4 regions of the Cupriavidus sp. USMAHM13 genome follow, and region 1 is predicted to be linked to each of the others. Evidence: predicted binding sites of a transcription regulator. Region 1 holds the regulator's gene; each other region holds the start of a gene.
The links. Region 1 encodes FNR, which switches genes on or off when oxygen is low (the NO sensors DNR and NnrR bind a similar motif). Its sites were predicted from a motif close to TTGATNNNNATCAA; they were not measured.

Region 1 (7,007 bases):
GAAATCTTGCGGGCAATCAGCTTGCCATTGACGCGGACCTGGTCGGTCGGCAGGATGCGCTGGCCGATATGGGCCGGCAGGCCATTGACCGACACGCGCCCCTGCAGGATCAGTTCTTCCATCTCGCGGCGCGAACCCAGCCCGCCATCGGCCAGCACTTTGTGCAGCTTGGGCGCATCATCGTCGGCCGACAGTTCGCGCACCGGCTTCGCCTTGGTGCGCGGCACCACGGTCTCTTCCTGGTCGAACTGGTCCGAGATCACGAAGCGGAACAGATCGTCGGGGCTGCCAGCACCCTTGGGCGCGCCCTGACGCGGCTGCGTGGCCTTGCCCTTGGCCTGCGGGCGGCCGCCGGCCTTGGCCGACTCGCCGGCCGGCTTTGCCGCCCGCCCCTGCTGGCCTTGTCCCGGCCTGCGCTTGCGCGCACCACCTTCGCGGCCACCCGGCGCGGCCGGCACCGGCTGCCCGTCCTGGCCCGGCGCAGCCTGTGCCGCTTCGGCACGGATGGCCTCGGCTTCCGCGTCAACCGCTGCAGCCTTGCGCTTGCCGCGGCTGCGCCCTGCCGACTTGCCGCCTTGAGCCGACGCCGCCGGCGCAGCCTCGCCAGGCGCGGCATCGCCGCCTTCGGGCGCCGCGCCACGGCCGGCCTCTCGATCCTGCGCCGCCTGGCGGCGGCTCGCCACCAGATTGCGCAAGCCGCGCCGCAGGCCCTTGCGGCGTGCGCCGCCCTCGGGAGATGCGCCGGACTCGGCCGCACTGCCGGCATCGCTGCCCGGCGCATCCGCGTGGCGGACGTCTTGCTCTACAGAATCGGACAAAGTATTCACAATCGGATGTTGCATGGGTTCAGTTAGGCAGGCGCTCGTCGCGCGCATCGCGCTCGCCGTCTGCCGGCGTGAGAGCATCGGCCGGCTGGGCGGATGCGGTCTCGGTATCGGGTACGCCGTCGGCCGGCGTCCGCGCGGACGCCTCGGCGGCATGGCTGGCTGGCTCAGGTATCTGCCGCACAGCCTGGGGAACGGCGTCAAACCCGGCGGGAACCTGCCCAGGTGCGGCTTCGATGATCGCCTCGGTAAGCGTCGCCGGCGCCAGGCCGCCGGCGACACGGCCGGCCTCGGCGACCGTCATGCCATCCAGGGCCAATTGCCCCTCCGCATCCTGCCCGGCGGGCACGCCGGCCTGGCCAAGCGACTCGAAGTCAATGGCCTGCTGGTCCAGCAAGGCCGCCTGGATCTGCGCTTGCGCATCCTCCAGCTGGGGCAACTCGTCCAGGGTACGCAAGCCGAGATCATCGAGGAAAGCCTTGGTGGTCGCGTACAGCGCGGGCCGCCCTGGCACATCGCGATGGCCGATCACTTCGATCCATTCGCGGTCCTCGAGCCGCTTGATCACCTCCGTGCTGACGGTCACCCCGCGGATCTCTTCGATGTCGCCGCGGGTTACCGGCTGCCGGTACGCGATGATCGCCAGCGTCTCCATCACCGCGCGCGAGTATTTCGGCGGCTTCTCCGGATTCAGGCGATCGAGGTATTCGCGCATGCCGGGCCGGCTCTGGAAACGCCAGCCACTGGCCAGCGCCACCAGTTCCACGCCCCGATCACGCCAATCCAGACGTAACTCGTCCAGCAGCACGCGGATGGTGTCGGCAGCCACCTCATCGGCGAACAACCGTCGCAGTTCCGCCACGCGCAAGGGCTCCTGCGCGCAGATCAACGCAGTCTCGAGGACGATTTTCGCCTCTTGGGTATTCATATACGGATGTGTGCAGCCTGTCTTTGCACCTGCCCCCGGCGGACCGCCGGAGGATTCGGGGATTTCGGATCCAGCGAGGCCGAAGCGCCATCGCCATCTCATTGCGCGGCCGGCCGGCATGCCGTCCGCATGAAAGCCGCGCGCCCATCTTATTCTGCTTCGGGTTGCCGGGTCAGTCCGGCGGAGAATTGCCCTGCTGCCGGCCTCAGCGCCGGCCGAAAGGCCTCTTGCGTTGCACCGCCCTTCTGGAGCGGCGGATCGGCGCGAACGGGTCCAACCCCTTCCGCCGCAAGAACGATGCAGTCATCCGCACGGTGTTGCGCACCTCCCGTCGCGCAACGCCCAGCCGGTCTTTTGAACCGGAGATCTTGTCAACCGGCATGGCTTGCTGCGAGGTGGCTACGTCCGTCAGCAACATTCTGCCCGGACTGGCCTCAGGACGGCCGTTCGAGTTGCCCGGCCATGCGCGCGGCAGCGCCAGCGCGATAGATACTGCAATGCTGCCGATTGTAGGGCATTCCGGCCCGGCGCTGCAACCGCCCATCACCAGCGCGGCGCCTTCGGCACACCCGACAAAGTGCCTCACGCATCACCAAAACAGAAGAGCCCCCTTCAGAACACCACACAGAAGCCGTGTGCGGCGAGCGTGTGCGGCAACATCGCCGCCCGCACAAGCCCGGCCGCACCAAACCCCATCACTGCCACGCCGGCACCGACGCGCACCCAGGGCCGGCGCGACCAGCCGCGCAACGCGCCGGACAGGCCGGACAACATCAGCAGGTTGGGCAAGGTCCCGAGACCGAATACCCCCATCAGCAAGGCCCCCGACAACGCGTTGCCGGCAAGCAACGATAGGGTGAGCGCACCGTAAACCATGCCGCACGGCACCAGCCCCCACGCCAGACCGATGCCGAAACGCCTGAGCAAGCGCGGGCGGACCTGAATCGGGGCGGACGGGGCACCGGCGCGCCGCCCGCGGAGGCGGCCTGCCAGGGCTCCGGCCCCACGCGCCACCAAGCGCTCCAGCGCGGCGAACTGCGGCGCGCGCCCGGCCAGCAGCCACAGGCCGGTGCCCAGCAGGACCATGCTGCCAGCGGCAAACAGGCCGCGCTGCAGCGGCAGGTATTGGGCTCGCCAGGCACCGGCGCCGACCGCGCCCAGCGCGGCACCGAGCAGCATGTAAGTCACCACCCGCCCCGCATGCATGGATAACTGTTCACGTAACCAGTCCCGCGGCCTGCGCAGCACGACGACCGGCGCTTCCGCCTGCGGCCGCTCGACCGCCAGTGCAATGCCGCCGCACATGGCTGCGCAGTGCACGCCACCCAGCAAGGCCAGCAGAAAAACACTGAAAAAGACCGCCGCAGTCAACTTTCGCTCCCCTTCGGATGCCTTCACACAGTAAAATGCAGAAATTGCGCCCTCGCAGCTCAACGACAATAGGCCCCGGCTTGCTCAATTCCATCCCCGTCACCGCGATGTCGCCCCGTTGCTCGTCCTGCTCGCTCGGACACCTGTGCGTGCCGGTCGGCATGAACCGCAACGACATCGAAAAGATCGACTCGCTGGTGAAGGAACGCGTGCGAGTCCACAAGGGCGAGACGCTCTACCGGCTCGGCGAACCCCTGAGCGCAGTCTACGCGGTGCGCTTCGGCACCCTGAAGACACACGTGACGATGGAAGACGGGCGCTCGCAGATCACCGGCTTCCACCTGCCGGGCGAAGTCGTCGGACTCGACGGCCTCGGCGAGATGCAGCACGCGTCGGATGCTACCGCACTGGAAGACACCGAGGTCTGCGTGATGCGCTTCAACGACCTGCAGACCCTGTCGACCACCGTGCCGTCGCTGCAGCAGCAGTTCCTGCGCATGATGAGCAAGGAGATCACGCAGGACCAGGTCATGCTGCTGACGCTCGGCTCCATGCGCGCCGAGGAGCGCCTGGCCGCCTTCCTGGTCAACCTGTCCGAGCGCCTGTCGGAGCGCGGCTACTCGTCGACCGAGTTCGTGCTGCGCATGAGCCGGGAGGAAATCGGCAGTTATCTCGGCCTCAAGCTGGAAACCGTCAGCCGCCTGTTCTCGCGCTTCGCCGAGGCCGGGCTGATCCAGATCCGCCAGCGCCACGTCAAGCTGGTCGACGTACCCGGCATCAAGCAGATCTACGGCAAGAGCTGCTGACCAAGCCGAGGGCGCAGGCATCCGGCGCCTTCGACAGGCCCCGTTCTGCCCAGCCCTTCGGCCTGCGCGCATCCCCTACTCCAGTTCGTCGGTATCGCCGAGGCGCACCGGCATCGTATAAAAGGTCAGGGCGCTCGACAGCGAGCACAGCAGCCAGGCCAGCAGGAAGCCGATGGTGTAGACCGCCTCGCGCGAGGCCTCGACCGGCCGCCCGAACAGCCTGAGATCGCTTGGATCCACCAGCGAGAACACCGCGGCGGTTGCCACACCGGCGACCAGGAAGGCCGGCCACAGGACCCACATCAGCCAGCGCAGTCTCATGGCCGCTCCGTGGCTGTCGCGCCGGACACTGCCCGCGCCGCGCCCTGCCGCTCGACCACCAGCCCGTGCCGGCTGACGCCCTCCTCGATCGGCTTGTCGGGATGCGTCATCGCCAGCCAGATGGTCACGCCGCAGGCGGCCATCGCCGCCAGCGGCCCGCTCATCAGCAGCCAGGGCCAGGGTTCCTTCCACCACGGCCGCACGGCCTGCTGCATCGTGCCGGCGTCCGTCAATGATTGTCGGGCGGGTCCTTGCATGGCTTCGCTCCTTGCTGTTACGCACGGCGGCATCGTGGCCGCCCCGCTTGTCTGCCCTGCGGCAATCCCCTCCGCACGCCCTACAGGTCGCGCGGCACGATGAAACTAGTCGATTGGTTCACCTCGACGACATGCCCCTCCTCCTGGCCGCCCTGCACCGTCACGCGGATCTTGTGCGTGCCCTGCCGCGCCTGCTCGAGCGGCACGCGCACGCGGATGGCCAGCAGGCGGTTCGAGGTCGGTGCGAGTTCGCCGGTCGCCCCGTCGGACTCCACGCGCAGCTTGCCGAGTTCCGCACTGTCGGCGCGAATGGTGAACTGCATCGGCGCCTCGCTAGTATTGATCAACTGCAGGCGGTAGACGTTCTCCACCCAGCGCCCCTCGACTTCGCGCCCGAGGCTGCCGCGGTCGCGGATGATATCCACCTTCAGCGGCGTGCGCAGTGACAGCGAGATGGCGAAGCCCGCCAGCAGTGCCAGCCAGATCGCCGAATAGATCATCACGCGCGGACGCAGCAGGCGCTTGCGCGTCGCCTGGGCCGACCAGCCCTTGCGCATCGCGTTCTCCGACGTGTAGCGGATCAGCCCGCGCGGGTAGTCCATCTTGTCCATCACCTGGTTGCAGGCATCGATGCAGGCGCCGCAGCCGATGCACTCGTACTGCAAGCCGTCGCGGATGTCGATGCCGGTCGGGCAGACCTGCACGCAGATGCTGCAATTGACGCAGTCGCCAAGCCCAGCGGCGCGGTGGTCGGCCTTGCGCGAGCGGCTGCCGCGCGGGTCGCCGCGGCCGCTGTCGTAGGTGACGACAAAGGTGTCGCGGTCCACCATCACGCTCTGGAAGCGCGCGTAGGGACACATGTACTTGCACACCTGCTCACGCATGAAGCCCGCGTTGCCCCACGTGGCGAAGGCGTAGAACAGCATCCAGAAGGCCTGCCAGGGCCCGAGCGCGAACGCAGCCACCTGCCCGCCCAGCTCGCGGATCGGCGCGAAATAGCCAATAAAGGTGAAACCGGTCCACAGCGCCACCACGATCCACAGCAGATGCTTGGTCGCCTTGATGCGCAGCTTGCGCAGCGACCACGGATCGCCGTCGAGGCGGATGCGGGCGAAACGATCGCCTTCGACATGCCGCTCGATCCACATGAAGATTTCGGTATAGACCGTCTGCGGACAGGCATAGCCGCAGAACAGCCGGCCGGCGATGGCGGTGAACAGGAACAGGGCCAGCGCCGAGATCACCAGCAGCACGCTCAGGTAGATCACGTCCTGCGGCCACAGCACCAGCCCGAAGATATAGAACTTGCGCGCGCCCAGGTCGAACAGCACCGCCTGGCGCCCGTTCCACTGCAGCCACGGCGTACCGTAGTAGATCAGCTGCGTCAGCAGCACGAGCCAGACGCGCCAGTTCGAGAAGGCACCGCTGACCGAGCGCGGGTAGATCTTGCGGCGGACTTCATACAACGCCTCGTCGACCGACTCGGTCGCAGGCGCTGCGGTTGCCGGCCCGCCCTTGCGGGCCAGCGGTTCCGTCTCCGGTGCATTCATTGGCTGGCTCCGGCGGCGCACGCGCCCTGCGGCGCGGCGCGATGCACTTTCCTCATCGTGACGCCTCCGGCGCGTTCGACAGCCCCCAGACGTAGGCGGTCAGCATGCGGATACGCTCCGGCGTCAGGATCTCTTCATGCGCAGGCATATGGTTGTTGCGTCCCTTCAGGATCCCCTCCACGATGGTGGACTCCGAGCTGCCGTACAACCATGTGTTGTCGCTCAGGTTCGGTGCGCCCAGCGCCTGGTTGCCCTTGCCGTTGGCGCCATGACAGGCCGCGCAGGTGGACTTGAACGTGCCCTCGCCACGTGCGGCACGGATCGGATCGTAGGCCAGGCCCGACAGGGAACGCACATACTGCGCCACGTCGCCGGCGAGCTTGGCATCGATGACCGCCGAGAACGGGGGCATCACGCCATTGCGACCCTTGGTGATGGTCTGCTGGATGGTCTCGGGCTCGCCGCCGTACAGCCAGTCGTGATCGCTCAGGTTGGGGAAGCCGCGGCTGCCGCGCGCGTCCGAGCCGTGGCATTGCGCGCAATAGTTCAGGAACAGCCGCTGCCCGATCTCTCGCGCCTCCGGATCGGCCGCCACCTGCTTGATATCCATCTTCATGTACTTCGCGTAGACCGAGTTCTGCAGTTTCTCCGCGGCCTGCCGGTGCGCTGCGAGTTCGCCTTGTGTGGAGAACTTCAGCAGGCCGGCGTAGGAACCGAGCCCCGGATACAGCACCAGGTAGCCCAGGCCGAAGATGCAGGCCAGCAGGAACATCCACATCCACCAGCGCGGCAGCGGGTTGTTGAGCTCGCGCAGGTCGCCGTCCCAGACATGGCCGGTGTCCTCGACCGCGCCCTGTGCCTTGGCGACCTTGCGTTGCGAGAACAGCAGCCAGACGCACCACACGATGCCCGCCAGGGCGATCGCCGCGATGTAGTAGCTCCAGAAATCC
Region 2 (7,007 bases), on a different replicon from region 1:
GGCAACCTGGGCGAGTGTCAAGCCGATATTGACCGCGACGCTCACGAGCGTGCTTCGTCTTGCCGCAGCCTGACTGGCTGGCGTTTCGTCCGCTCCGGGATTCAATCCATCTTGCTTTTGCATTGACAGTGCCTTGTGATTCGACGACAAGCCAAATATTAGCGCCCGCGCGACACCTCAACCAACTTGGGCCGGCGGCGGCGACCATGGAAGACAACCAGCCTTCATTCGCACACGGCGCCAGCGTAACCGCACTGGAAAGCTGCACCTCCGACGCCGTACATTTAGCGCAATACGCGGCAACGGCGCGGTCGTTGCGATCATCCTACGTGGCATGTAATCTGGGGGCGCAGTCGATTCGGGACATTTCGACTGACACAATGGACTAGTGGCCGGTACGCAGCTTGACCCGCTGGCCATCCTGAAGGCTGCTTTGCGGATATCGAACCACTTGTACGTGGTCGGTCAAGGGAGAAAGCAGTTCCACCTCATCCGAATTGCGGTGACTAATTCTGACCTCCGTCCTGCGCACCCGGTCGCCCTCAAGCCGAAACACACACCATTGTGCAGCCTCGCAGCGGAATAGCGAACTCGCGGGCAACTTTGTCGCGCGATCGGTCTGCCACAGCACAATGCTCGCGATGACGCGAAATCCGTCACCCAATCCAGAGGGTGGATCAATAACGTCGATAATTACCCGAGTTCGCTTTTCTTCTATGCCCAGGGCGGATACCTTGGTGAACGCATGGGGCTCCACGAGCCTAACCTTGCCTTGTACCACTTGGTCGCCGCCCCATCCTTCCAGCCTCGCCGCCATCTGCGGCCGCACCTTGACTGCTTCCGTTGACAGTAGCTCGACCACGATCTCCAGGTCATGTGGGTTGCCGATCGTAAGCAAGGGCTCGCCCGCAGCGATAACCCGCTCGCTGCGCTCCGGAATGGACAATACGGCCCCGGTGAACGGTGCATGAACTGGCACGGCCGGCCAGCGCCCACGTTTGTGCTGCTTGATGGCCATCAGGCCGGCCTCTGTCACGCGGACCTCCTCCAAGGCGGTGCTGGCGCGGGCGCGCGCCGCGGCAAGATCGTTGCCGGCGGTAATGGTGGCGTTGGCGGCCTGCTCCCCGGCCTGAGTAGACAGGAAGCGCTCCCGCACCAGCCTCTCGACACGCTGCAGTTCGCGCTGCGCCTGAGCATAGTCTTCGGCGGCATGCCGGACGCGCTCCTGTGCCTCACGGTATGCTGCACGCGCCGCAGCCACCCTTGCTTCGACTTCTTCGCGTTCCTGGGCTGTCAGCGGCAGTGGCGCAAGTTCCGCCACTACTTCGCCTTCCTGCACCCAGTCACCCTCCCGCAAGCTGATCCGAATCAGTCTTCCTGCGACAGGCGCAGCAATAACGTAGCGCTCCCTACTACGGGTCTCGCCCTCCTCGCTCGTGATGACTGCCATCGCGCCAACGGAGGGGCGCACCACCTCGATGTCCACTGGCTCTGGCATCAGCAGATAGCCAAGGCCTGCCGCAATCACAACAGAGCCCACCATCAGGAGCGTCTCGGCTTTTGACCACCGCATCGCCTTACTCTCTGGTTTTCAGCACAGCGATCAGGTCCAGCCGTCGCAGCCGCTGCTGGACGAGCAGTCCGGCCACGGCCGCGGCGCCGATGGCTGGCGGCAATGCCTGCGCCAGTGTTTGCCGGCTCAGGCTGAGCGGGATTCGAAAGGCCTCGCGGTCGAACATGGGGACGAGCAAAGCACACAAGCCATAGCCCACGGCGATGCCGACCGGCAAGGACAAGATCGTCAGAAGGAATTGCTCGCCAAGCAGAATCCCCGCAACCTCTTGCTGGGAAAAGCCAAGTACCCGCAAACTGGCCAGTTCATTCCCGCGCTCGGACAGCGCAATGCGAAAGTTGTTGTAAACGACCCCCGCCACGATGACCGTGGCAAAGGCCGCCAGCACAAGACTGGAGACGACGAACGTTCGATCAAGTGTTCTTTCGATGCTGGCGATCACAGCGGACCGTATGATCACGGAACCCACGACGGGCAGGCTCTTGAGCCTTTGGTACAGAGATTGTGCCTTGTCGGCGTCGACGCGGAGGTACGCCCCACTGATTGCCGGCGCTTCGCCTAGCAAGCGGGACGATGCCTTGTAGTCCATGTAGGCAGCGGCGCCCAGCAGGTCATCGACGACATCCGATACCCGCATGACCAGATTGTTGCGGCGGCCCTCGAGCACTTCAACCTCGACTCGCTCGCCCACCGTTAAGCCCAGCTCCGTCGCCAGTCTTGCCGAGAGTACAAGCCCGTCTGAAGCAATCCGATGGCGACCGGAGGTGTAGCCCGCAATCTCATGCAACTCGCCCGTGGGTTCCAGCCCAGTGATTTCGGTGCGTTTGGAGTGATTCGCGTTGCGCAACCATACCGGCACAATTCGAAATGGCTCGACTCGCAGGATGCCCGGCATCTGGGCCAAGTCATGGATGACCCGCAGGGGGCGCGGCTCGTTGAAGATCAACGTTACATCTTCATGCTGAACGCGGCCGAACTGGAGATCGAGAATCCTATTGACGCCGTCGAGACCGAACCTTCCGACGATGGTCAAACCTACGGCCAGCGCGATGGCAGCGATGGACATCAAGGCCTTACCCGGCCTGCGAGCCAGATTGCGCAAAATCAGACGCAGGGGAATCGGCAGCACCGCCAAGAGGCCTGCACGGTCGAGAAAACTCGCCCGGAAGCCGAGGGGTAACTCGGGGCGCATCGCTTCAACCGGTGACAAGCGGCCTGCGCGCAGCGCGGCCGATGCACTGCCCAAGGAGGCCGCACACACACTGGCCATGACAGCGCCGACCACGATCCCGGGAGAGACTTCGGCGTTCAGCTCGGGGAAATGGAAATACTGGCGGTATAGATCGACCAGCAATTTCTCCAGATACAGGCCGCTAGGCACGCCGAGCAGCACCCCAAGCAATACCGTCGCCAGGCCAAAATACACATACTGGATCGCCACGGCCCCGGTGCTGTAGCCAAACGCCTTCAGCAAACCAACCTCAGCCCGCTGCAAGGTGACGAGGCGACTCAGCAACGTATACAAGAGGAAGGCCGCCACCGCCAGGAATAGGGCCGGGACATAGTTAGCGATCACGCGGATCTCGTCGAGTTCATCGCTAAGAAATCGATTCGATTGTTGCAGCGTCCGTTCATACACCCCGAGGCAGCCGTAACGGAGAAGCATCCGGTCCAGCCTTGTGACGACCTCCTGGGGGCGGGCCTCCGCGTCAAGCTGGATAGCCAGATCATTGAATCCCCCCTTCATATCGAAGGCGGATTCCATTGCGGCCTGCCCCATCCACATGACGCCGAACCGACGGTTGTCCGGAAACACCATGCCCTGCCCTACCTCATAAACGTACTCTGGTGACATTCCGAGGCCAGTGATCGTCAACCGGCGGGTATGACCATTGAGTATGGCCGTCACGTGCCCCCCGACACCCAGTGCATTGGCATTTGCGAAGGCGACACTAAGGACGGCTTCGTCGTCATGGGAAGGGTCGGGAAGTCGGCCCCGTGAAACCCATAGCGCATTGATGCCGGCCTTGCCAACGGCTGGCAGGGAAATCAGCCGAAGTGTGGCCGGCTCGCGCATGCCCGGTACATCCGCATTAACGTCATGGACGATGCGCATGAGGACCTCCCGCACGCCCGGGATGGCCCGAATGGGTCCTTCGAGGGAAACCGGCGCACGTTTCACATTGGCAAACACGTCGGCAAAGCGCTGCATCTCGTAGTAGCTGTCCTTGGCGGATGTAAGAGAGCGCCATGCCCCATTCATCGCGACCAGCACGGCTATGCCGCATGCGACGACCAGCGCCGCGGCAGCAACCTGGGCGCGAAGCCGCCACAACTCGCGCGATAGCATGGTCAAGCGCGCGGCTACCATCGCAGTTCCGATGGATTTGCCCGGGTTGCATGCTGCTCAATCTCCGTGATGCGGCCACTGCTGATGTGCAGCACCCGGTCCGCCATTGCAGCTATGGCTGTGTTATGGGTGATAACGGCAGTGATTGCCCCCTGCTCCGTATTTACGCGCTGAAGAACCTCAAGTACAAGCCTCCCCGTGCTGTAGTCCAGCGCTCCAGTCGGCTCGTCGCAGAGAAGAATGTCCGGCTGCTTGACGACGGCACGGGCAATGGCGATGCGCTGCTGTTCTCCGCCGGAGAGTTGCGCTGGAAAGTGGTCCTTGCGCGCCGATAGCCCTACCAACTCAAGGGCATCGAGCGGATTCATGGGATGCTCGGCGATATCGGCCACCAGTGCGACGTTTTCCAGGGCCGTCAAGCTCGGAATCAGATTGTAGAACTGAAATACAAAGCCGACGTGCTCGCGGCGGTAAAGGGTAAGACCCGCCTCATCGGCGTGTGCCAGGTCATGGTCCTGGTATTCGATGGTCCCGGACGTCGGGCGGTCTAGTCCGCCAAGTATATGCAGCAACGTCGATTTTCCGCTGCCCGATGCTCCCAATAGGGCGACAAACTCCCGGTCAAAAAGGTCGAGGTCCACGCCGTTCAGCGCGTGAACGACCACCTCGCCCGCTTGATACGTCTTGTAGACGTCGCGCACACGAAAGAGCGGACTGCGATCGTTGGACATAGCAGAGCTAACCTGATTTCCGGAGGTCATTCCGTATGCCATTCCCAGTCATTAGCTACTGGCAGTGTCAGCCTTCACCAGAAGGACAGGACATGGGGCGTGAGCAATGACGCGGCCCGCTACGGAACCGACAATGGCATCCAGGAATGCGCCACGGCCGTGAGTGCCCATCACGATCGCTGCCGCATTGACAGAGCGTGCAAACTCGACGATGCGCTCTGGTGCAAAACCCGTCAGCGCGTGCTGTTCGAACGGAACACCCGCTGCGCTCAGGATCTCAGCGGCAGAGCGCATCGTCCGCCCACTCTCGTCCGAGTGCCATGCGGCAAGATCCGCGGCGCTGATGTAGGACTTCACCTCTCCCGACACGTCTGGCATGCAGTGAACGAGGTGTACGAGCAATGGCCCCTTCAGCAATTTCCCGGCAGCCACACATTGTGCCGCCGCATCGCTGTACGTTGATCCATCGGCCGCAAGTACGATTTGCATCACTTTCTCCTTGAGAGGCAAAGATGGCTACGATCGTAAGTTGGGTAGCAGTGCATCGCGAAACGCGACGGATCACAGGCCTCAGCGACTCACTTCTACCGCGCAAGTCACATGGTCATGTTCGTAAGGTAGGTGATGAACCATTCACGGTTTTGGGCTGGATCAAAGAAGCTGTAAGCGCAAGAAGTCGCGCTATACGGCGGACCGTTATGAAGAGATCGCTATTGTCCAACTGAGCCGCGCTCCCGGCCGTTCGGTGGCGCACACCGGAGATCCAGCCGCCATCGTCGGGTTGGCGCCATCAAGTAGGGTAGAGGTCTGGCCGGGACCGCCATGGCGCAAGGAGTTCCCCAGGTCACGCAAGAGCAACAATTTCCTCCCGGATACCTCGAACCACGGCTCCGCCGACGCGCGATACAAATGTCAGCAACCCGAGCAATCCATCGCCGGCAGGGGGCAGGCTTTCTCTGTGTCCGGCAGTGAGATTGATTCGGCCGTGGCTACGCGGCGTCATAAGGTGGCGCGCATGCTAGCTCAAAGCCAGCAGTCCGAGGAAGCCAGCCGTTAGGACGTAATTCCAATCGTGATGAAGAAAAAGCCATTATGCATAGGCATTTCAGCTCACAATGCGGTACAGCCATCTCCTACGCATCTGACGGTTCAAGCTGGCTGCACTGGGAACTCGGCTTTCGATTAGAGCGTTCAAAGCATCAATGGTCATTCTAGCGAACTTCTCCCTCGACGGCTCTAGTTTCATCGACGACTACCCCGTGCCGATTACAGTTCGCCAGGAACGGATGGTCTGGATCCTCGATGGGATCTCCTGCCGGGAGCTATTAATAAGTAGACGGTCAGAAGGTATGGCCCTTCTATAGGCGGGACTGAGATAGCCGATTACTCAACGATTAACTCAACTTGCGAACGGCAGCAGTACGTCCGGAACCCGCCGTTGCTGTGGCCCAATCCCGAACGGCGGTTCCGGGGCGGGAGCCGTCAAAGGCCGTCGCCGATCGTCGAGAGAAGAGCTGGCGGCGGAGATCGGCCAGAAGCGGCTGGCCGACATCCCGGGCCAATCTGGGCACCGTGCTCGACCGAGGAAGCGTTACAGTACCCAATGCCACGCGTGGACATAGCCGCGAAACCAGATGAACAGTGTGCCCCTTACGGTCAAAGAGACAATAGCCCCGACGTTCTGGCGCGACGAAACGCTGCCGTTTATCGAGGCTCGTTCAATACAGGGCGGTCGCCAGGTTTGCTATGCAAAACACGCGCATGACACGTTCTCAATCGGTGCGATCACGGGCGGCCGCAGTACGTATCTCAACGGGAGAGTCCAGGAGCACGTGGGTGCCGGCGCAGTGGTTGTCATCAACCCGGAAGATGTCCACGCCTGCAATCCGATCGACAATCAGCCGTGGTCGTATCGCATGTTCTATGTGAACGTTTCTTGGCTGATGGACCTTCAGCATGAACTCGGTTTCAGTCACAACTGCGGCTTTCGTGCGTTTTCGACCACCATGACGACTCGGCCTGACCTGTATGCTGGGTTGAATCGCCTATATGCCGTATGCACCGACGAGCACGCAGACCATCTGAAAAAGCATAGTGCGGCGCTCACCTTCTTTTCGGAAGTGCAGCAAGCGCTGAGCCCGGCCCCCGCATTGACTGGGAGCCCGAATCGAAAGCTCGTCCGCGCGGCGCAATACATACGAGAAAACTGCACGCGCTCGCTCAAGCTGGCGGAGATCTGTGCAGCAGCAGATCTCTCTGCGTCCTATCTGATCCGCTCTTTTAAGGATCGCTACGGCATGACGCCTCACGCGTACCTTATCAATTGCCGTATCGAATACAGCCGGTCAGAGCT
Region 3 (7,007 bases), 1.3 Mb from region 1:
TACTTCGGCGGCTACATGAACGCCAACTGGGAAGCCGTCTTCGAGGCGCTGCCGCTGGACGCGGCCGACGCGCACAAGCTGGCGCGCAACAGTTTCGAAGCGGCCTTCCTGCCCGCAGCGCAGAAGGCCGACTTCCTCGCCGAAGTGGACCACTTCTGGCGCTCCCCGCCCGCCACGCCTGCCGCGGCCTGAGCGAGGCGCAATCCAAGAACGACCGGCGTGCCAGGGCTGCGGCCCGCGCCGCCGGGCCCTGAGACGAACCCATGACGACCACTCCCGCCAACGCCTCCCCCAGCCACGCGAGCCAGGCCACCCGCGCCGTGCGCGGCCGCGTGCTGCACTTCCAGCGCGACCCGCAGTTCCATGAGGACGCCTATCAGTACTGGGAGGACGGGCTGCTGATCATCCGCGACGGCCGCATCGTCGCCGCCGGCGACCATGGCCGCCTGGCCGCGGAAATCCCTGCCGGCGCCGAAGTGATCGACCACCGCGGCAAGCTGATCGTGCCGGGCTTCATCGACACCCACGTCCACTTTCCGCAGACCGACATCATCGCCTCGCCGTCGCCAGGCCTGCTGCACTGGCTGGAAACCTATACCTTCCCCGAGGAACGCCGCTTCGAGGACCCGGACTACGCGCGCGGCGTGGCCGGCTTCTTCACCGAGGAACTGCTGCGCAACGGCACCACCAGCGCGGTGGTCTGGAGCACGGTGCACGCCGCCTCGGCCGACGCGCTGTTCGCCGAGAGCCACCAGCGCAACCTGCGCATGGTCACCGGCAAGGTGCTGATGGACCGCAACTGCCCCGAATTCCTGCGCGACACCGCGGAATCCGGCGCGCGCGACTCGGCCGAGCTGCTGTCGCGCTGGCACGGCAAAGGCCGCCTCGGCTACGCCATCACCCCGCGCTTCGCACCGACCTCGAGCGAGGCCCAGCTGGCCACCTGTGCGGAACTGGCGCGCGCCTACCCGGACGCCTACATCCAGACCCACGTGGCGGAGAACCGCGACGAGGTCAGATGGGTCGCCGAACTGTTCCCGCACGCGCGCAGCTACCTGGACGTCTACGACCACTACGGCTTGCTGCGCCCCGGCGCCTTCTACGGCCACGCCATCTACCTGGACCAGGACGACCGCCGGCGCCTGGCCGACAGCGGCGCCGCAGTGGCGCACTGCCCGACCTCGAACCTGTTCCTCGGCAGCGGCTTCTACGACTTCCACCAGTCCGACGCCAACCGCCTCAATGTCACGCTGGCCACCGACGTCGGCGGCGGCACCTCCTTCTCCATGCTGCGCACCATGAACGCCGCGCACAAGGTGGCGCGCATGGGCGGCTACTACCTGACCGCACTGCGCATGTTCTACCTGGCCACGCGCGCGGCCGCCGACGCGCTAGGCTGGTCCGAGCGCGTCGGCAGCTTCACGCCCGGCTGCGAGGCCGACTTCATCGTGCTCGACCCGCAGGCCACGCCGCTGATCGCACGCCGCAGCGCCCGCTCCGAAACGCTGGAAGAGCAGTTGTTCGCCTTCGCGATGCTGGGCGATGACCGTGTCATCGACCAGGTCTATGTGATGGGCGAGGCTGTCTGAGAGACGCCCAAGGCACTTCGTCGCGGCATGGCGCCCCGCCGCCGCGCCATGCCCGCCCCCTGTTGACCACGGTCAACACGGCCGTCATGCAGGGCCACTAAGCTGTCGCTTCGCGCGCGGCCTGCCGGCGCGCCGGGCCAAGACCGGTCCCGGCCGCACGCCGCGCGTCACCGACCTTGGAAAAACCGCATGACCGCCAAGCTGCAAGCCCGGGCCATGGAGCCCTGTCCCGACACCACCGCCGCGCCGGCGCCCGGCGCGCGCCGGCAGGCACCGCTGCCCGAGCCGATCGCGCCCGATGCGCCGCTGCCCTCGCGCAAGATCATCCGCGGCTGGCTGATCCCGCTGGGCCGGCGCACCACGCCACTGCCGCTGGCGCTGACCCTGCTCGACACCGCGCTGTTCCTGGCAGTCCTCGCCGGCGTGGTGCTGGCGCCGCACTGGGCGGCCAAGCTCGGCCTGGGCATCCTGGCCGGCCTGATGATCGCCCGCCTGTTCATCATCGGCCACGACGCCTGCCACCAGAGCCTGACGCCCCGGCGCGGCCTCAACAAATGGCTCGGGCGGCTGACCTTCCTGCCCTCGCTGACACCGTACAGCCTGTGGGAGATCGGCCACAACGTGGTGCATCACGGCTACACCAACCTGAAGGGCTTCGACTTCGTGTGGGCGCCCTACTCGCTCGAGGAATACCGCGCGCTGCCGCGCTGGCGCCGCGCGCTGGAGCGCGTCTACCGCACCGGCCTCGGCCCCGGCCTGTACTACCTGATCGAGATCTGGTGGCTCAAGCTGTTCTTCCCCAGCAAGCGCCAGATGCCGTCCCGGCGTGCCATCTTCACCTGGGACTGCCTGCTGGTGGCCGCCTTCGGCGCGGCCTGGATCGGCGCGCTGCTGGCCCTGGCCGCGGTCACCGGCCAGTCGGCCTGGATGCTGCTGACGATGGGCTTCGTCGTGCCCTTCCTGGTCTGGAACGCCACGGTCGGCTTCGTGCTCTACGTGCACCACACCCACGCCAGCGTGGCCTGGTACGAGACCAAGGCGATGTGGACGCGCGCCCAGCCCTTCGTCTCGACCACCGTGCACCTGCGTTTCCGCTACGGCATCGGCGCCGCGCTGCACCACATCATGGAACACACCGCCCACCACGTGGACATGAGCGTGCCGCTCTACCACCTGAAGCGTGCCCAGGCCGTGCTCGAGCACGCGCTGCCGGGCCGCATCATCGTGCAGAACTTCTCCTGGCGCTGGTACTTCGACACCGCACGCCGCTGCAAGCTGTATGACTTCAAGGCGCTGTGCTGGACCGACTTCCGCGGCCGCCAGACCAGCGAGAACTCGCCCGTTCCCGTCTGAAGCGACGGGAACGCGCCGGCGCGGGGCAGCCGCCGGCCATGGCGCCGGCACGACAGAGCGCCCGCACCGCGGCCGGCGGCGGTGGACTTGCCCGCCACGGCAACGCTATAATCCGCACTTCCATTGGGGAGTAGCCGCTCCGCCGTCACCGTCCCGCGCAATGCGGGAGCCGGAACGCGGAGGCGTACGTCAACAGACTTGACCGCTTGCGGTTATGGCGTGCGCAGCTTCCGGGACCAAGGCCTGCCATCCGGCGCGGCCCGTGCCCAGGGCCTGGCGAGACCGATGACGTCGCTTTTCCGGACAGGGCCGGGGAAGGCGTGCGTCATTGGCATCTCGCAGATGCGTCCGGCCCGGTGATCTCAAGAAAAATGGAAGCCTTCCTCGTCTCCACAGGTATCGTCGCCCTCGCCGAAATGGGCGACAAGACGCAGTTGCTGTCGCTCGTGCTGGCCGCGCGCTACCGGCGCCCGCTGCCGATCATCCTCGGCATCCTGATCGCCACCCTGGTCAACCATGGACTGGCCGGCGCGCTCGGCGGCTGGATCACCCACATGGTCGGCCCCTCGCTGCTGCGCTGGATCCTGGGCCTGGGCTTCATCGCCATGGCGGCCTGGATCCTGATTCCCGACAAGCTCGACGACGTCGAGCAAGGCAAGCCGGTGCGCGGCGCGCTCGGCATCCTCGGCACCACCATCGTCGCCTTCTTCTTCGCCGAGATGGGCGACAAGACGCAGATCGCCACCGTGGCGCTCGGCGCGCGCTTCAGCGGCGAAGTGCTGGCCGTGGTGGCCGGCACCACCTTCGGCATGATGCTGGCCAACGTGCCCGCCGTGCTGCTGGGCGGCCGCTTCGCCGACAAGCTGCCGATCGGACTGGTGCACAAGATCGCCGCCGCCATCTTCGTCGTGCTGGGCGTGCTGGCGCTGCTGGACGTCGGCGCCTGAGCGCGGTACGCGCGCCGGCCCCGCCGGCGCGGAAACGTGCGCTTACAACTTGCTGTCTCACCGCCCTCCCCCTCGCCCGTTAAGGAAGCAGCACTGGAACGGCCTGGCCGCCGGCCACGCCGCCCCAGGCGGATCGAATCTTGACGAGGAGAAGGATTGATGTCGAACCAGACAACACGCCCGCGCCGGGCCATGCACGGCCGGCGCGCCGCACGTGCCGCGCAGGCGGCCCTGGCCGCGCTGGCCGCCGCCGCCGCGCTGAGCGGCTGCGTGACCGAGCGCACAGTGGTGGTGCGCGAGCCGGCGCCGCACCAGGTCGTGCGGGCCATGCCGGCACCGGTGCACGAGGACCGCGGCCCGGCCCCTGGCTACGGCTGGAACTGGGTGCCCGGCCACTGGAAGTGGGCCGGCAACGACTGGCTGTGGGTGCACGGCAAGTGGGTCGAGCAGCCGGTGGCGCCGATGCCGCCGGTGATCGTCGAGCAGATCACGGTTGCGCCCACGCCGCATGCCTTCTGGGTGCCGGGCCACTGGGTGTGGCGCTATGAGGCCGGCGGCGGCTGGGCCTGGGTCAAGGGCCACTGGCACGGCTGAGCCTGGCTGAATGTACCGCTCGCGTACCGCCCGCGTGCCGCCGCCTGCGGCACGCCCGCCGCGGGCATAAAAAAACGGGGCACGAGGCCCCGTTCAAACCCTCTCCGGCCCTGCTGCCGGCCACCCCGCGCGAACGCGGGGACGGCCGGCGGACCGTCGATCACCGATCTTCCTGCCAAGCAGCGCCCTCGCGGCGCGCGCCTGGCGCGTCGGCGCTGCCGACCCGGCTGCTGTGGCCCGCCGGGCCGGCCCGCCACCTTCAGTTCGCCGTCTTGGCGCCGCCCTCGAACCACTGGCCCAGCAGCGCGCGCTCGTCATCCGTGATCTGCGTGACGTTGCCCAGCGGCATCGTCTTCTGCTGCACCGCCTGCTGGTAGATCAGCTGCGCGTGCGACTTGATCTCGTCCGCCGAGTCGAACATGATCCCCTTGGCCGCGGTCGGCATCATCTTCGGCTGGGCCGCGTGGCACTGCACGCAACGGGCGTTGATGATCTCCTGCACCTTGGCGAAGCTGACCTGGTTGGCGGCGCCGTCGGCGTCGCTGGCGGCCACCGCGGGACGCGGCTGCGGCGCGATCATCACCGCCACGCCGGCCAGCAGGGCCACGCCCACCGCGGGCCAGGCGACGTTGATCTTGCCCTTGTGCTTGAGGATGAAGAACTGGCGGATGAAGACGCCCGCCGCCATGATCATCACCAGCACCAGCCAGTTGTACTTGAAGCTGTAGGTCATGCTGTAGTGGTTGGACAGCATGGCGAACAGCACCGGCAGCGTGAAATACGTGTTGTGCACGCTGCGCTGCTTGCCGCGCTTGCCGTGGATCGGATCCACCGGCTGGCCTGCCTTGAGCGCTGCCACCACCTTGCGCTGGCCGGGGATGATCCACACCAGCACGTTGGCGCTCATGATGGTCGCGATCATCGCGCCGGTCAGCAGGAATGCCGCGCGGCCCGAGAATACGTGGCAGGCCACGAAGGCCGCCGCCACCACGTACAGGGCCACCAGCACCCCCACCAGCCCGTCGTTCTTGCCGAAGATGCGGCAGATGCAGTCGTAAACGATCCAGCCGATCAGCAGGTACGAGACCGCGAAGCCGACCGCCGCGCCGGGCGACATGTCGAACACGTTCTTGTCGATCAGGAAGGTGCTGGCATTGAACAGGTACAGCACCACCAGCAGCGCAAAACCCGACATCCAGGTGGAATAGGACTCCCAGTAGAACCAGTGCAGGTTCTCCGGCAACTGCTTGGGCGCGAGCAGGTACTTCTGCGGATTGTAGAAGCCGCCGCCGTGCACGGCCCACAGCTCGCCATCGACACCCTTGTCCTTCAGGTCGCCGGCGGTGGGCTTGGTCAGGCTGTTATCCAGCCAGACGAAGTAGAAAGACGAACCGATCCACGCGATGGCGGTGATGACATGCAGCCAGCGCAGCAGCAGATTGGCCCAGTCGAGAATATAGCCTTCCATGACTTGTCTCCTGTTTCCCGATGCCGTCGGCTCAGCTGCCGCGGTAGGTCGAGTACGACCACGGCGAGACCAGCAGGGGCACGTGGTAGTGCGCGCCCGTATCGGCAATGCCGAAGCGCAGCGGCACCACGTCGAGGAAGGCCGGCTCGGGCAGGCTCACGCCGCGCGCGCGGAAATAGTCTCCGGCATGGAATTCGAGTTCGTACACGCCGGGGGCGAAGGCCTCGCCTTCCAGCAGGGGCTGGTCGCAGCGGCCGTCGTGGTTGGTCACGACCGTCTTCAGGGTTTCGCGGCGATTGTCGACAATTTTATGCAGAGTGATCGACATACCTTGTCCGGGCGTGCCGGCTGCCGTGTCGAGCACGTGAGTGGTCAAGCGTCCCATCCTGTCTTCCTTAGGGCTGTGGGTTGTGAGGGGCGCCGCTGCCTTCACTAGCACCGGATTGGGGAATCCGGTGCCCGCTCGGTACGTGTTTCCAACGCATCCCGGCGCTGAACCGATTGCGGGCGACGATGCGCCCGGCCGGTCCGTTTGACAAATCAGGGATAACCCGAGGAATCCGGTGGATATCCGGGGATTACCCTTGCCTGTCGAAAACATGGTTTTGTTTTGTTGACAATATTGAAGGCACAGCCAAATAATTGTCAACAATTTTCGGATCGCCATCCGCCTCCCGCAGTCCCCCGGCGGCCGCATCCCCTCCCCTTAGCTGGTGCCACGATGTCCAAGAATCTCAAGCTGATTGCCGGTGCCGAAGACACCCTTGCCCCCAGCGCGGCACGGCCCGCGCGCAAGGGCCCGGTCGAAGAGCGCATGTATCACGAAATCTACGACGCGATCATGGAGCACCGGCTGCCGCCGCGCACCAAGCTGACCGAGCACTCGCTTTGCGAAATCTATGCCACCGCGCGCCACACCGTGCGCAAGGTACTGTCGCGGCTGGCCGCCGACGGCATGGTCGACCTGGAGCCGAACCGCGGCGCCTTCATCGCCAGCCCGTCGACCGACGAGGCGCACGATATGTTCGAGTTGCGCCAGATGATGGAGCGCGCCGT
Region 4 (7,007 bases), on a different replicon from region 1:
GTCCCTGCTTGACCGCGCGCGTGATGTCGTCGGCGAGCACCTCTTCCTGGCCCTCAGTGATGCCATCCAGCAGTTGCGCCGCGACGTCGCGCGCATCCGCCTTGGGCACGTCGAAGCCCTTGGTGAGATCGGTGTCGATGAAGCCGACGTGCAGGCCCACCACCTGGGTGCCCTGCCCGCGCAGTTCATTGCGCAGGCCGTTGGTGAAGCCCCAGGCCGCCGACTTGGAGGCCGCGTAGACACTGAACCGGCCGGCATTGATCCAGCTCGCCACCGACAGCACGTTGGCGATGGCCCCACCGCCGTTCGCCGCCAGCACCGGCGCGAAGGCCTGGCTCATGTGGATCAATCCGTACAGGTTGGTCTCGAAGATCTCGCGCGTGGCGTCGGCGGCCTGCGCATCGAGGAAACCGATCACGCGCGCGATGCCCGCATTGTTGACCAGCAGGTTGACGTCACCGCACTGCGCGGCTGCCGCCGCGGCGGCCGCGGGATCGGTGACATCGAGGCGCACCGGCTCGACGCCGGGCAGGTCGAGGCGCTCCGGCTGGCGCACGCCGGCGTAGACCTTGCGCGCGCCCCGCGCGAGCAGGGCCTCGGCGATGGCACGGCCGAGGCCGCGATTGGCACCCGTGACGAGGGCGACGGCATTCTGGATCTGCACAGTGGATTCCTTTCCGGCAACGGGCCGGATGCAATGCATCGGGTGGATGAAGCGTATCGAATCGATCGAGCGGTCAGGACGGACCGGAGCGGACCGGAGCGGACCGGATGGAGCAGGCAGGACACGGCGCCGCCGCTCGGCAAGGCACTTGCCCCCGCCGCTCCCGGTGGCCGGTGCCGGCGGTTTTTGGATGTTAGTTGTCATGTATCTGGATGTCAAATAACATCCAGAAAGGCGGGGCGATCGGCGACAGGCCATCCGGCAGCGGCCGAGCCCGCACGCCGCACATGTGCATCAACATGTGCATCAACATGTGCAACCACAGGGACACCATGGGCCACTCAAGGGAAGACAAACGGGAAAGCCACGCCCGCATCGTGCAGGCGGCGGCCCGGCGCTTTCGCGAGCGAGGCATCGAAGGCCTGAGCATCGCCGGCCTGATGCAGGAAGCCGGGCTCACGCACGGCGGCTTCTACAAGCATTTCGATTCGCGCGGCGCGCTGGTGAAGGAAGCGCTCGACTGCGCGCTGTCAGCGTCGGCCCAGGCGGGCACGGACGGCGCCGGCTTCCGCCAGCGCGTCGAGGCCTATCTCAGCCCGGCGCACCGCGACGCGCCGGGCAGCGGCTGCGCGGTGGCGGCACTGGCAGGCGATGTCGGACGCGCCGACGATGCGGCACGCGCCCGTTACGCGCAGCAACTGCGCCAGTCGCTAGGGACGCTCGCCGGACTGCTCGGCGGCACGGAGGGAGCGGCCCGGGCGCAGGCCGAGGTCCGCGCCATGGTCGCCTTCAGCGCCATGGTGGGCGCGCTCGGCCTGGCGCGCGCCTGCGCCGGGGATCCGCTGTCGGACGAGATCCTGGCGACGGTGCGGGCCTATCTTGGCGACAGCTTCGCCCCCGGCGCCGAGGGCCCTGCCTCGCCCATGGATTGAGCCAGGACACCAGCGGCGGCGGAACCCTGCCGCCAACGGCCGCCGCGCGGTACCGGCGGATGATGCCAGCGGCTACTGGCGCGCCTGGTAGATCTTGTCGAACTCGCCGCCGTCGGCGAAATGGCGCGCCTGCGCCTGGGCCCAGCTGCCGAACACCTCGCTGACGGTGAAGAGCTGGAGCGGGCGGAACTGCGCCGCATGCGCCCTGAGTACGGCGGCGGAGCGCGGGCGGTAGAACTGCCGCGCGATCACGTCCTGGCCGGCATCGGACCACAGGTATTGCAGGTAGGCGGTGGCCACCTTGCGCGTGCCGCGCTTGTCCACCACCTTGTCGACCACGGCCACCGGCGCCTCTGCCACGATCGACTGGCTCGGGTAGACCACGTCGAAGCCGTCGCCCAGCTCCTTGCGGATCTGCAGCACCTCGCTTTCGAAGGTGGCCAGCACGTCGCCGAGCTGGCGCTGCGTGAAGGTGGTGGTGGCGCCGCGTCCGCCGGTGTCGAGCACCGGCACGTTGCGGAACAGGCGCGCGACCGCCTCGCGCGCCTGGGCCTCGCCGCCGCCCTTGCGCAGGGCCGCGCCCCAGGCCGCCAGGTAGGTGTAGCGGCCGTTGCCCGAGGTCTTGGGATTGGGCACGATCACCTGCACCCCGGCGCGGCCCAGGTCGTCCCAGTCGGCGATGCGCTTCGGGTTGCCCTTGCGCACCAGGAACACGATGGTGGAATAGTACGGCGCGGCGTTGTCCGGCAGGCGCTTCTTCCAGTCCTGCGCCACCACGCCCTTGTGCACCAGGATGTCGATATCGGTTTCCTGGTTCATCGTCACCACGTCCGCGTCGAGGCCATCGGCGACCGCGCGGGCCTGCTTGCTGGAGCCGCCGTGCGACTGGTTGACGGTCACGGTCTCGCCGCTGGCCTGCTTCCAGCTGGCGACGAAGCCGGGATTGAGTTCGCGGTACAGCTCGCGCGTGACGTCATAGCCGGCGTTGAGGATGGCGGTGTCGGCGCGCGCAGGCAGCGCGGCGGCGGCCAGCGTGGCGCTGGCGAGCAGGGAAACGAGGCGGATCGGGATCGTGGACATGGCTTCGGACAGGAACCAGAAAGGGCGTCGGCGCGCGCGGCGCCACCCGCCCGCGGGGGGGCTCCATCGCGCCTGCGCCGATTGTCCCGGCCTCGCCTTGTACTTAGAACGAAGCAATGTGCATTTACTTATACGTATCTCCATCGATACAAAGCCTCGCACGGACAGCTGCTGCCTCCTGGTGCCGGTGCCGGTGCTGCGGGAACGCCGTGGCCGCCTCAGGCCGGCACGGACAAGCGCAGCGCGTGCTGCGCCAGCCGCGAGGCAACGCGCGCCGCCAGGCGGAAGTCCTGTGGCGCCAGGCGGTAGAAGTCGGAGACCGCCTGGGTATCGCTGCCCCGCGCCAGCAAGGCATCGGCCGTCGCGCGTGCGCGCCGCACCTGGGCGAAGCCATCGAGGAAGGCGCGCACCGCCTCGGGATCGAAATGCGTGCCGCTGCCGCCGGCGATGATCGAGCAGGCATCGTCATCCGTCATGCGGGGGCGGTAGCAGCGCGTCTCGGTCATGGCGTCGAAGGCATCGGCCACCGCCACCACGCGCGCCGCCAGGGGAATGCCGTGGCCCGCCAGCCGCGCCGGATAGCCGCTGCCATCGAAGCGTTCGTGGTGATGGCGCGCGATCATTGCCGCGAACTGCAGCAATTCGTGGCTGCCCGAGGCCAGCGCCTCGGCACCGATCTCGGTATGCCGCTCCATGGTGCGCCATTCGTCCGGCGCCAACCGGCCGGGCTTGAGCAGGATCTCATCTGGAATCGCCAGCTTGCCGACATCATGCACGGGGGTAACCAGGCGGATACGCTGCTGCAGGGTGGCATCCAGGGCCATCAGGTCGGCCAGGCAGGCCGCGATATGGGCGGTGCGGATCAGGTGGCCGGCCGCGCCGGGATAGCGTGCGCAGCCGGCCATGGTCAGGCTGGCCAGCGTGACCATGGCGCGGTGCTCACCGCCGCAGCTTGCCGCGGCGCCGGCGCGGCGGCCGGCGGGCGTGGTGCCCGGGTGGGTTGCCAGGGCCGGGCCGGCATGCGGCGCGTCGTGGCCGCGCGGATCTGGGGGGGCGCCGTCGACCGTCATCGATCGCCTCCTGGGGCGGAAGCTGTTGTCATCTTCATTTCTTCAAGGCTGGAGTCTTGCTGCTGGCCCCGCGGCGGCGACACCGCCCGCGGGGCAGGCCAGTGTAGCAACGGCGGCCGCAGCCCGGCAGCCGCCGCGCCGGCGCAGACTGCCTTTCCCGCCGCTTAAGCGCACATGTCTTGATGTGGATCAAGCGCCGCGCCGGCAGCGCGTCCGCCGAACAGCGCGCAGCACATCTCGACATGGGCCGCGCGTCGCTGCGCCAGTTCGGCCTCGTCCGGCGCGCCGCCGACGATCGCCGTCAGCAGGATGTGGACGAAGGGCGATACCAGCAGCCAGGGATGGTCCAGGGCCACGCCTTCGCGGCACAGTCCGCGCCGCACCGCTTCGCGCAGCAGGCCGGCGATCTCCGCATGCATACCGTCGAGCGCGGCACGGCGCCAGCGCTCGACCAGGCGCGGCACGCGCGCGCTCTCGGCGCACAATAGGCGCATGGTGCCGACCATGGCCGGATCGGCCAGGTTGGTGTGGAGATGGCCGACCAAACGCTCGGCCAGTTCACGCGCGCTCGCCACGCCGGCGAGCATGGCTTCCCTATCGAGCGGGCGCGGCGTCAGCTTGCCGGCCAGCAGCGCCTCCAGCACCTCGTCCTTGCTGGCGAAATGCACATAGAGGCCGCCCTTGGACAGGCCGGCGCGGCGCGCGATGTCCTCCATGCGGGTGTCGGCATAGCCCCGCGCCGAGAATTCGCACAGCGCGGCGCCCAGGATCTGCTCGACGCGCAAGGCGGGTGGCAGGCGTCGGCGCCCGGTCCCCGTCACCGGGTTGGCGGCGGATGCGGCGGAAGGTAGCAAGTCGGGCGGTGGCTCGGACGGCGGGTTGCGACGAGGCAACGGCATGGCAGCACGGCGCCGCGGGTCGCGCGGCAGCGGTCGACTTCGGAGCCCCATTAGAAACCGACTGGCCGGTCAGTAACTTGACACGCATCAAGGTCCTTCGCGGTCACTTTGTTCAGAATGGCCGCCATGGGCACGAAACCGCGTGCCCCGGGCGCGCCGGCCGGGCCAGAAGCCCCGCCGGCGCCGCAATGCCTGCCGGACGCGCGGCGCGCCGCCGCCCGTCCGGCCCCGATACGGAGCCGATTTCGCATGAGCACTTCTCCCGAACGGCCGCACCGCGACACCGCCGCGGCTGCACTCGACACGGCCGCGCGCGGCGCCCTCGCCCGCTGGACCGGCTCGCTGTCCCCCGCCGCGGGGGCGCTGGCCTGGCTGGACTGGGCCTCCCATCTCGCCATGGCGCCCGGCAAGCGTATCGAACTCGCCGAGCACGTCGCCACCGGCGCCGCCGAACTGAACCGCTATCTCGCCGAGTGCCTGGCCGCCGGTCCCGGCAGCGCACACACCTGCATCGACCCGCCCGCCGCCGACCGCCGCTTCGCCGATCCCGCGTGGCGGCAATGGCCCTTCAACCTGTGGCACCAGCGCTTCCTGCTGATGCAGAGCTGGTGGACCGAGGCCACGCGCGACGTGCCCGGAGTCGAACCGCACCACGCGCAACTGGTGGCCTTCGCCGCCCGCCAGTGGCTGGACATGCTGTCGCCCGGCAACCAGCTCGCCACCAACCCGGTGGCACTGCGCCGCACGCTCGAGGAAGGCGGCGCCAACCTGCTGCGCGGGGCCCGCAATGCCTGGGATGACTCGCTGCGCCAGCTCGCCGGCCAGGGCCCGGCCGGCACCGAACGCTTCCGCGTCGGCCAGGAAGTGGCCATCACCCCGGGCAAGGTGGTGTACCGCAACAAGCTGATCGAACTGCTGCAATACCGCCCGGCGACCGGCAAGGTGCGGCCCGAGCCGATCCTGGTGGTCCCTGCCTGGATCATGAAGTACTACATCCTCGACCTGTCGCCGGACAACTCGCTGATCCGCTATCTGGTCGGCCAGGGCTACACGGTCTTCTGCATCTCCTGGAAGAACCCCGATGCGTCCTACCGCAACGTCGGCATGGACGACTACCTGAGGCAGGGCGTGCAGGCCGCGCTCGACGCGGTCCAGGCCATCGTGCCCAAGGCCCGCATCCACGCCACCGGCTACTGCCTGGGCGGCACGCTGCTGTCCCTGGCGGCGGCGGCCATGGCGCGCGACGGCGACACGCGCCTCGCCAGCCTGACCCTGTTCTGCGCGCAGACCGACTTCAGCGAGCCCGGCGAGCTCGGCCTCTTCATCGACGAGAGCCAGGTCAGCCTGCTGGAGGCCCAGATGGCGCGCACCGGCTACCTGACCGCCCAGCAGATGGCGGGCGCCTTCCAGATGCTGCGCCCCTACGACCTGCTGTGGTCGCGCATGGTCAACGACTACCTGTTCGGGCAGCGCCGCCCGATGTCCGACCTGATGGCCTGGAACACCGATGCTACGCGCATGCCCGCGCGCATGCATTCCGAATACCTGCGCCGGCTGTTCCTCGACAATGACCTGGCGGAAAACCGCTACCAGGTCGGCGGCAAGCCGGTGATGCTCGGCGACCTGCGCCTGCCGGTCTTCTGCGTGGGCACCGAGACCGACCACGTGGCGCCATGGCGCTCGGTCTACAAGCTGCATTACCTGTCGCCGGCCCCCTTGACCTTCCTGCTGACCAGCGGCGGCCACAACGCCGGCATCGTCAGCGAACCGGGCCATCCGCATCGCAGCTACCGCGTGCTGTGCCGCCCCGCGGGCCAGGCCAGCATGACGCCCGACGAGTGGCTCCAGGCCGCGCCGGCGCAGGCCGGCTCCTGGTGGCCGCAATGGGTGGACTGGCTGGACAACCTGTCCGGCCCGCCGGGCGCGCCGCCGCGCATGGCCGCGCGGCGCCACGGTTCTGCCGCACTGGGCGATGCGCCGGGCAGCTACGTGCTGGAGCCATGAACCATGCCGCGCCACCCTGCTCGATCGCATTCCTCCGCGCACGCGCCGCTGGCGCCGCACTGGCTGCCCGCGGCCCTGCTCGGCTCGCTGCTCGGCCCCCTGCTGGCCGGCTGCATGTCGCTGGCCCCCTCCTACCAGGCACCGCCGCTGCCGGTCGCCGACCGCTACGACGCAGCCGTGGCCGAGACGCAGGGCACCACCACGACGCCGGCTGCCGAAGTGTCCTGGCAGAGCTACTTCCAGGATCCCGCCATGCGCGGCCTGATCGGCACCGCGCTGGCCAACAACCGCGACCTGCGCGTCGCCGTGCTGCGCGTGGAGGAAGCACGCGCCGCCTACGCAATCCGGCGCGCCGACC

Region 2: the regulator FNR is predicted to act here: its motif matches at 5,296-5,309, upstream of BKK81_RS33590 (universal stress protein).
Region 3: the regulator FNR is predicted to act here: its motif matches at 1,652-1,665, upstream of BKK81_RS07755 (fatty acid desaturase).
Region 4: the regulator FNR is predicted to act here: its motif matches at 4,723-4,736, upstream of BKK81_RS29890 (PHA/PHB synthase family protein).

The regions. Positions count from the first base shown of each region.
Region 1 covers NZ_CP017751.1:3,083,638-3,090,644, forward strand. The annotation lists gene rluB (23S rRNA pseudouridine(2605) synthase RluB) at 1-842, opposite strand, end outside; gene scpB (SMC-Scp complex subunit ScpB) at 847-1,752, opposite strand; gene BKK81_RS13560 (sulfite exporter TauE/SafE family protein) at 2,365-3,123, opposite strand; gene fnr (fumarate/nitrate reduction transcriptional regulator Fnr) at 3,204-3,929, shown strand; gene BKK81_RS13570 (hypothetical protein) at 4,005-4,250, opposite strand; gene BKK81_RS13575 (hypothetical protein) at 4,247-4,465, opposite strand; gene ccoG (cytochrome c oxidase accessory protein CcoG) at 4,588-6,057, opposite strand; gene ccoP (cytochrome-c oxidase, cbb3-type subunit III) at 6,110-7,007, opposite strand, start outside.
Region 2 covers NZ_CP017753.1:165,576-172,582, forward strand. The annotation lists gene BKK81_RS33570 (cation diffusion facilitator family transporter) at 1-123, opposite strand, end outside; gene BKK81_RS33575 (efflux RND transporter periplasmic adaptor subunit) at 386-1,573, opposite strand; gene BKK81_RS33580 (ABC transporter permease) at 1,578-3,923, opposite strand; gene BKK81_RS33585 (ABC transporter ATP-binding protein) at 3,938-4,654, opposite strand; gene BKK81_RS33590 (universal stress protein) at 4,706-5,146, opposite strand; gene BKK81_RS34970 (helix-turn-helix transcriptional regulator) at 6,289-7,007, shown strand, end outside.
Region 3 covers NZ_CP017751.1:1,763,824-1,770,830, reverse strand. The annotation lists gene BKK81_RS07765 (adenosine deaminase) at 1-192, shown strand, start outside; gene guaD (guanine deaminase) at 264-1,589, shown strand; gene BKK81_RS07755 (fatty acid desaturase) at 1,806-2,942, shown strand; yybP-ykoY riboswitch at 3,048-3,260, shown strand; gene BKK81_RS07750 (TMEM165/GDT1 family protein) at 3,314-3,889, shown strand; gene BKK81_RS07745 (YXWGXW repeat-containing protein) at 4,049-4,483, shown strand; gene BKK81_RS07740 (urate hydroxylase PuuD) at 4,743-5,951, opposite strand; gene uraH (hydroxyisourate hydrolase) at 5,983-6,336, opposite strand; gene BKK81_RS07730 (GntR family transcriptional regulator) at 6,673-7,007, shown strand, end outside.
Region 4 covers NZ_CP017752.1:2,641,715-2,648,721, forward strand. The annotation lists gene BKK81_RS29865 (SDR family oxidoreductase) at 1-664, opposite strand, end outside; gene BKK81_RS29870 (TetR/AcrR family transcriptional regulator) at 976-1,596, shown strand; gene BKK81_RS29875 (sulfate ABC transporter substrate-binding protein) at 1,669-2,676, opposite strand; gene BKK81_RS29880 (HD-GYP domain-containing protein) at 2,895-3,746, opposite strand; gene BKK81_RS29885 (TetR/AcrR family transcriptional regulator) at 3,911-4,645, opposite strand; gene BKK81_RS29890 (PHA/PHB synthase family protein) at 4,772-6,649, shown strand; gene BKK81_RS29895 (efflux transporter outer membrane subunit) at 6,653-7,007, shown strand, end outside.